Regions from separate parts of the Oceanobacillus sp. FSL K6-0127 genome, predicted to be linked through region 1. Evidence: predicted binding sites of a transcription regulator. Region 1 holds the regulator's gene; the other holds the start of a gene.
What was found. The regulator CtsR, encoded in region 1, represses protease genes until heat stress. The targets are predictions, from matches to a motif close to ATGGTCAATAAAGGTCAAACA.
Positions count from the first base shown of each region.

Region 2: the regulator CtsR is predicted to act here: its motif matches at 2,429-2,449, upstream of clpP (ATP-dependent Clp endopeptidase proteolytic subunit ClpP).

Region 1 covers NZ_CP150287.1:635,899-640,202, reverse strand. The annotation lists gene MHH64_RS03060 (protein arginine kinase) at 1-624, opposite strand, end outside; gene MHH64_RS03055 (UvrB/UvrC motif-containing protein) at 621-1,169, opposite strand; gene MHH64_RS03050 (CtsR family transcriptional regulator) at 1,226-1,693, opposite strand; gene MHH64_RS03045 (MgtC/SapB family protein) at 1,884-2,585, opposite strand; rRNA gene rrf (5S ribosomal RNA) at 3,302-3,417, opposite strand; rRNA gene MHH64_RS03035 (23S ribosomal RNA) at 3,536-4,304, opposite strand, start outside.
Region 2 covers NZ_CP150287.1:3,456,121-3,460,424, forward strand. The annotation lists gene MHH64_RS17085 (ABC transporter permease subunit) at 1-120, opposite strand, end outside; gene MHH64_RS17090 (glycine betaine/L-proline ABC transporter ATP-binding protein) at 113-1,309, opposite strand; gene MHH64_RS17095 (MarR family transcriptional regulator) at 1,743-2,231, shown strand; gene clpP (ATP-dependent Clp endopeptidase proteolytic subunit ClpP) at 2,528-3,118, shown strand; gene MHH64_RS17105 (HPr family phosphocarrier protein) at 3,252-3,506, opposite strand; gene whiA (DNA-binding protein WhiA) at 3,701-4,304, opposite strand, start outside.

The sequences.
Region 1 (4,304 bases):
TCTAACAACAAGGCCAAGCTGACTGATCGCTGGAATCATTCGATTAATTTGCTTTGTCATCGATAAGGCGGGAAGATGCATCATAACAGATGCTCGCATTCCTGTTCCTACATTTGTTGGACAGCTAGTTAAATAACCTTTTGTTTCATCGTATGCATAATTTACCTTCTCTTCAATCCAATCATCGAAATCAAAAGCTTCTTCCAATGCCTTTTTTAACTGTAAACCAGGGAAATAAAGCTGAATACGAATATGATCTTCTTCATTTATCATGACTGAAACTTGCTCATTTTGTGAAATCATAACAGCAGCATGCTCATCGTGCTTTACTAAATGAGGACTAATTAAATGCTTTTCAACAAGCACGCTTTTTTCTACAGGTGTCAAATCTTTAATTGAGACAAATTCTAAATTCTTATAGTTTTGGAAGGTTTGATGTTCATATTCCTTCTTAAAAAAACTACGAATATCATCCAATTTCTCCTGTTCAGCAAGGATTGGATACGTAACATTTGCAAAGTTCCGTGCTAAGCGAATTCTACTACTCATCACAATATCATTATCAGGCCCTTGTTCGTGCATCCAGGGGCTAAGTGCTTCTTTGATAAAATGCTCTAAGCTCAAGATTCATCACCTGCTTCCGGCTCTTTATCCCCTTTTTCCAATGCTTTTATTTTATCCCGAACTTTTGCAGCTTCTTCAAAAGCTTCTGCTTCAATTAATTGTTGCAACTCTTCTCGATAGCTTTTCAGTTGTTTTTTTAATTGTAAGCCACTTCCAGCACGTTTTGGTATTTTGCCAAAATGCTTCGTATTGCCGGAATGTACTCTACGAAAAATTGGCTCTAGCTTGGAAGCAAAAGACTCATAGCAATGGGCACAGCCAAACTTACCAACTTGCTTAAACTTTGAAAATGTCATTCCACATTTCGAGCATTGCAATTCTTTTACCTGGTTTAATTGATTATCACTCATGCTCGTCATCTTTATCGTGTCAAAATTAAATAAACCAGTTAGTAAATCATGAAGAGAATAGCCTTCCTCTGGATAAGTGATATACCCCTTTTTCTTAGCACATGTCTCACACATACTTACTTTAGTTTCTTGTCCATTAATTACCTGTTTTACATGAAGTGTAGCTGGCCGTTCATGACATTCCTGACATTCCAATATCTATTCCCCCTTTACATACAACCTCTTTACAAAATCATCTGTAAAATACTGCTTTACTCACCTGCATACTTTAAGGTCAAAAGCATTTTTGATAGTATACGAGCACGTAATTCATCTCGTAATGGAAGTTTAAAAGCTAATGTCGTACGATCCATTGCACTAAGCATAATCTTTGCCTCGCGCTTTGTAATGATGGCTTCTTCTAATAAACGTTCTAAAACATCAATAGACGATCGCTGGGAAATAGAGCCATCAATCATCTGGATAATTTCATCAATAAGTTCGGACTTATCCTGATGCTTAATTCGCATGATACGAATATAACCTCCACCACCCCGCTTACTTTCTACTATATACCCTTTTTCTACAGTAAAACGCGTATTAATTACATAATTTATTTGCGAGGGAACACACTGAAATTGATCTGCAATTTCACTTCGCTTAATTTCAATTGCATTCTGCCCCTTCGCCTGTAGAACCTTTTTCAGATACTGTTCAATTACATCCGAAATATTGCTCATCTGCCCTACACCTTTCTGTATGAATTATCCAGCACGTTGTCTTTTGACTTTGACTATCTTTGACTATAGTTTCATTATACGCCAAAATGAAGGAGATGCAAACAACTTATGTATATATCTTAGACAAAATTAACAAAAACGAAACCAAAAACCTTCCACAAATTATCTGTGGAAGGTTTTTGAAATGGCATTATTTCGTTAATTCGGAGATGTTTTTTACTCCCTGAAATCGGGAGATCTCTTCAAAAATGGTAATCAGACTCTGTTTATCTTTCCGACCCATTTTTATATAGAATTTCCTTAAGCTGCTTTCTTGCCTTATAATCTCGATATTTGTTATAGAAAATTGCTGTTTTTCGATTACCTCTACTACTTGATTGATTTGAATCGTTTCATCAACAACCAATTCAATAAACGTGGTAGTCCTTGACCTAGGAAATATTCTTTCAATATGATTGAGGAAAATCAGACTGATTAATATAATAAGCGTTGTGAAAATAGCAACACTATACATACCTGATCCTACAACAAGGCCAATTCCAGCTACAGCCCAGATAGAAGCTGCTGTTGTCAGCCCACGGACTGTTCCACCATAAACAATAATCGTTCCTGCTCCAAGGAATCCAATTCCACTAATAACATAAGAGGGGATACGCGCAGGATCAAATCGAATATTATCATTTACTTCATTAAATGTACTAAACCCAAATAGGGACAAAATCATCATTAAACAAGCACCTACACCAACAAGAATATGCGTGCGGAACCCAGCAGAGTGATTATTAATCTCCCGTTCAAAACCAATTAAACCAGATAATACTAATGCAACAAGCAATCTTGTAATAATTAATAAAAAGTCTTCCCCTAATAGCTGATCTGCCCATGATTGCAAAGTTTATCCCCCCTTTAAGAATTACTATCTGTTTCTATATATAAATCGTTTCATCACGACTTTCTAATCTTATATAAGAATTTTTTATGGAAATACCCTTCTCGAGTTTATTCCTTGTTAAAAAGATTGTTAAACCTTTTATTAACTATATGAAAACAATTCATAATGATGAAAGAGATTTTCTGGATAAAATTAAAACAGTAAAACGACTTGCTTTTTCCAAACTTGTATAAGATTTGACACGCTCCTTGAAAAGCTCAAACTTTACCGGATTTTAACTTAGCAAAGATAAAATAAGTTGTTTTATGTCGAAAAAAACTAAATAAGAGATTTTAAATGGTATTTCTACAGCATCCTATATATTTCTACACGCAGAACTCCAGTATTATCTCTAGCCACCAGGTCTTCAATATATTCACCGTAACTACAATGATCTCTTACAATAAAATCGAATTATTTTATAGGTTTCTAAATCCATTATTCCGGATTCAAGAAACCGCCTTATAGTATCCATCAAGTTCCTACTTTGTGAGTTGCTTCTATTGATATCTATAGAAGATAAAAATAAACGATGATATTGCACTTATTCATTTCAATATCATCGTTATCTATATACATCCTTACATTTTTATTGAAAAAGCTAGCAAGCCATAATTTATTATAGATATACAAAAAGAGTTAAAATACATTATCTGTATTTTAACTCTTTTTCATCTGCCTGGCGACGTCCTACTCTTGCAGGGGCAAAGCCCCAACTACCATCGGCGCTGAAGAGCTTAACTTCTGTGTTCGGCATGGGAACAGGTGTGGCCTCTTCGCTATTGCTACCAGACAATCCTCAAAAACAAGGACAAGTTTTATTATATGCATTTCTGAATAAAAATGCAAGGTTTTTTTGAATTTATACCTTAAAAACTAAATAAGAGAAAACAAGACATCAAATAAAGAATTTAGTTAAGTCCTCGATCGATTAGTATCCGTAAGCTCCACGTGTCACCACGCTTCCACACCGAACCTATCAACCTCATCGTCTCTGAGGGATCTTACTCACTCGAAGTGATGGGAAGTCTCATCTTGAGGGGGGCTTCATGCTTAGATGCTTTCAGCACTTATCCTTTCCACACGTAGCTACCCAGCGATGCTCCTGGCGGAACAACTGGTACACCAGCGGTGTGTCCATCCCGGTCCTCTCGTACTAAGGACAGCTCCTCTCAAACTTCCAACGCCCACGACGGATAGGGACCGAACTGTCTCACGACGTTCTGAACCCAGCTCGCGTACCGCTTTAATGGGCGAACAGCCCAACCCTTGGGACCGACTACAGCCCCAGGATGCGATGAGCCGACATCGAGGTGCCAAACCTCCCCGTCGATGTGAACTCTTGGGGGAGATAAGCCTGTTATCCCCGGGGTAGCTTTTATCCGTTGAGCGATGGCCCTTCCATGCGGAACCACCGGATCACTAAGCCCGACTTTCGTCCCTGCTCGACTTGTAGGTCTCGCAGTCAAGCTCCCTTGTGCCTTTACACTCTACGAATGATTTCCAACCATTCTGAGGGAACCTTTGGGCGCCTCCGTTACCTTTTGGGAGGCGACCGCCCCAGTCAAACTGCCCGCCTGACACTGTCTCCGAACCGGATCACGGTCCTGGGTTAGAATGTCCATACAGCCAGGGTGGTATCCCACGGATGCCTCCACCGAAGCTAGCGCTCCGGTTTCC
Region 2 (4,304 bases), 1.6 Mb from region 1:
AAAATGTTCCTTGATTGGATTAAATAAAAATGAAAATTTATCCGTTATAAAGTCCGTTACGGCAGTTGCTGCATCTGATAACGGTATTTCTGGTATAAAATCTAATGCATTATTAAGCATTTAAGTTCACCTCACTATCGCTTGCTAGTGCGGCTATTACAGCTCCGCGCACAATGATTCCTTCTAACTTCTCATCTTTCATGACTGCTACTGGTGTTTGAGAGTCATAAATGATATTGAAGATATCCTGCATCGCTGTGTCACGATTTACTTTCGGTATATCTGTTCGAATTATTTCTTTTAAATCCTTAATATCTTTTTTGCGGGCTTCTGAAGCATCTTCAGCTGTAACATAACCTTTTAAATTCCGTTTGCTGTCGATGACTAAAATACTTGATATTCCTTCTTCACGCATCCGCTCTAGTGCAACTCTAGGACCATGCTTTTCAATATTTACTGTTTCAGGACGCTTCATAATATGCTGTGCAGTCAAGATTTTAGAGATATCTACGTCTTCAACGAATTTTTCAACATAATCGTTAGCAGGGCTTACTAGTATTTCTTCAGGTGTACCAATCTGAACGATAACACCATCCTTCATTAAAGCAATCCGATCGCCAAGACGAAGCGCTTCATCTAGATCATGGGTAATAAAAATAATTGTCTTTTGCATCGTAGACTGTAAATCTATCAATTCATCCTGCATTTCTTTACGAATAAGTGGATCCAATGCAGAGAATGCTTCATCCATTAACAATACCTTCGGATCGTTAGCAAGTGCCCTTGCAAGACCAACCCGCTGCTGCATTCCGCCTGATAATTGACTAGGCTTTTGATAGATATAGTCTCCCAATCCAACCAATTCCAAAGCTTTTTTTGCTCTTTCTTCCCTTTCTTCTTTCGGCACATTTTGAATTTCAAGCCCATACTCCGTATTTTTCAAAATGGTTCGATGCGGAAATAGAGCAAACTGTTGGAAAACCATACTTAGCTTCTCTCTACGAACCCGGCGTAACGAAGACTTATCCATTTTCGATAAGTCTTCTCCATCAATTAAAATATTACCTTCAGTAGGTTCAATTAATCGGTTAAGCAAGCGAACTAAAGTAGATTTACCACTTCCGGATAATCCCATAATGACAAAAATTTCACCGGCCTCAACAGAAAACGAAGCCCGGTTTACCCCAACGGTACTTCCTGTTTCCTTTAAAATCTCTTCCTTTGTTAAACCTTCATCCAATAATTTTAATGCCTGTTTTTTGTTTTTACCAAAAACCTTCGATAAGTTTTTCGCCTCAATTACTGGCATGCCTCTCACCTCTCTTTTAGTCTTGCAGTGTGTACGAATGACATATGTTAATAGTCTTACTACTTTTCTACCAGACATAAGCCATTAGAAAATTGGCTAGACGCCAAAGCTTTCACTACGTAAAGTGTGCAATATCTTATTGAATTTCTAAAACATTATTTGTAATTCAAAAGAAAAATTTCTCAAAAAAGCAAAGCCACTTATACCCGAACAGCAATTAGTCACTTTACAACTATAAACCTTTCCGATTTTAACTACAAACTTTAAATTCGGTTGTTTTTGTATGTTTTATACGTACAGTTTAAATTGCACGAACTTCACCTCTGTTATTCGCTTATTTCCGTTTATTTTCTCCAAAATACTGCTTAACAGCATATTTTTAATACCTACCATTTTCATGTATGCTTTTATTGGGACAGTATAGGAGGATGCTATGGGCAAGCTTCAAACGAACGATATAATAGTGAATATCATGATTGAATTCTCAAAGACAATTGAATTGTTTGGACTAACAACTGTAGAAGCACGATTGTTTGCATATCTTTATTTATCAGAAGAGGATCTAACATTAGATGAGATGGCAGACGCATTAGGAAAAAGCAAAACATCTATTAGCACGAACATTCGAAGTCTGGCTGAATTAAACCTTGTTACACGCGTGTGGAAAAAAGGGGTAAGAAAAGATTTATATCAAGCAAATTCCCAACTTTTTAAAACATTTATGACTTCCTTTCAGAGGAAATGGATTGACATAGCACGTCGTCAAAAAATCTCCTTAGAGGAAATAAACAACCACTATAAAGAAAAAAGCAGCAACGAGTTAACTTTAGAAGAGCAAACAATCCTAACAGAGCGATTGAATGAAATCATCATCTTTCATGCGCAGATCGAAACACTTTTTAAGAACATGAAACCAAATTAAGCAGCTGCAATTCCATTAGTTAGCTAGTTGTTATCCGTGATATAATAAGAGCCAAGTAAGAAATGAAGGTATAATTACTTACTTGGCTCTTATTCATATAGTCTTCCGCACATTGATGCTTAACTCAAGAAAAAGGTTTATAATGCAAAAATAAGGGAATCATGGAGTATAGATTTTTTAACAAATATATTTCTTTTCGTTTGACCTTTATTGACCATTAAGCTATTATGAAATTATATCCATAAAATGTACAATCAAATGGGTGTACGAAGTTACAGACTAAAGGAGGATTTACAATGAATTTAGTACCTACAGTTATTGAACAAACCAACCGTGGAGAGCGCGCATATGATATTTACTCACGTTTACTTAAAGACCGCATTATTTTACTAGGCAGTGGAATCGATGACAATGTGGCCAACTCAATCGTAGCCCAATTGCTTTTCCTAGAAGCTGAAGATCCAGACAAAGATATTTCATTATACATCAACTCACCGGGTGGATCCATTACAGCTGGAATGGCTATTTACGATACAATGAATTTCATCAAGCCAGATGTATCTACAATTTGTATCGGTATGGCGGCATCAATGGGTGCATTCTTACTTACCGCCGGTGAAAAAGGAAAACGCTATGCATTACCAAATAGTGAAATTATGATTCACCAACCTTTAGGTGGAACTCAAGGGCAAGCAACAGATATTGAAATTCATGCGAAGCGTATTATTGAAATTAAGCGCAGAATGAACGAAATTATGGCTGAAAAAACTGGTCAACCACTAGAAGTTATCGAACGTGATACAGAACGTGATAACTTTATGACTGCACAGGCATCCGTAGAATATGGTTTGATTGACAAAATTTTAGAGCGTAAAGAAGAAAAATAAACCCATCAATAACTCGAGCCTGCAGGAACATTATAATGTTCCTGCAGGCTCTTTACATAGCTTTTATAAAAACGTTATATCAAAAAACGTAATTTTAGACAGAGATGCATCACCTAATGAGTCAAATTTCCTCTTAAGGCTTTGCAACAAACGAAACAAGGTGATCAACGGCCATCTCTTCATCAGCCCCATCACCAATTAATACAATATCTTCACCCTTTGTAATTGCGAGACTCATCAACCCCATAATACTTTTGGCATTTACTTTCTTACCATCTTTCTCCAGAAATATATTTGCAGAATAGCGATTCGCTTCCTGTACAAATTGCGCTGCAGGTCTAGCCTGTAACCCTGTCTCTAATTCAACCTTAACCGACCTTTCAATCAAATCATCCATCCTCCTCATTTTTAGAAAACGCTATCATCTACATACACTACTGAAATTCTCTTTGATTTAGAAGCAGATAGGAAGGCTTTTATCTTTTCTATCTGCCTCTAAAGATTTTACTTTAATTAAACGGTAATCCTTTGAATTATCAGTATTATAACATGAATAGCAAAACGAATGTAGTAATTTACTTACTAATTCTTTAACATCGTTTCCCCACGCCGTATTTTGTCTGCGAAATCATCAATTTTTTTCAACCGGTGATTCACTCCAGATTTGGATATTTTACCACTTGTTACCAATTCCCCTAACTCCTTTAAGGAAACATCCTCATGCTGTACACGAAGCTTGGCAATTTCCTGCAATTTTTCAGGCAGTTGATCTAAACCAACTGTTTTCTCGATTAGTTTTATATTTTCAATCTGCCTAAATGCTGCTCCTATGGTTTTATTTAAGTTTGCTGTTTCACAATTCACTAATCGATTGACAGAGTTCCGCATATCTCTTACGATTCGGACATCCTCAAATTTAAAAAGTGCATTATGCGCTCCAATGATGCTTAAAAACTCTGTTATTTTCTCAGCTTCCTTAATATATACGATATATCCATTCTTTCTTTCTAATGTGCGAGCACGTAAATCAAAAGCATTCAATAATTCACATAATGCATCATTATGCTCTTGATAGAAGTTAGAGATTTCAAGATGATAGGATGAGGTTTCTGGATTGTTAATCGAGCCACCTGCAAGAAATGCACCACGCAAATAAGATCTTCGACAGCATTCGCTTTCCAAATAT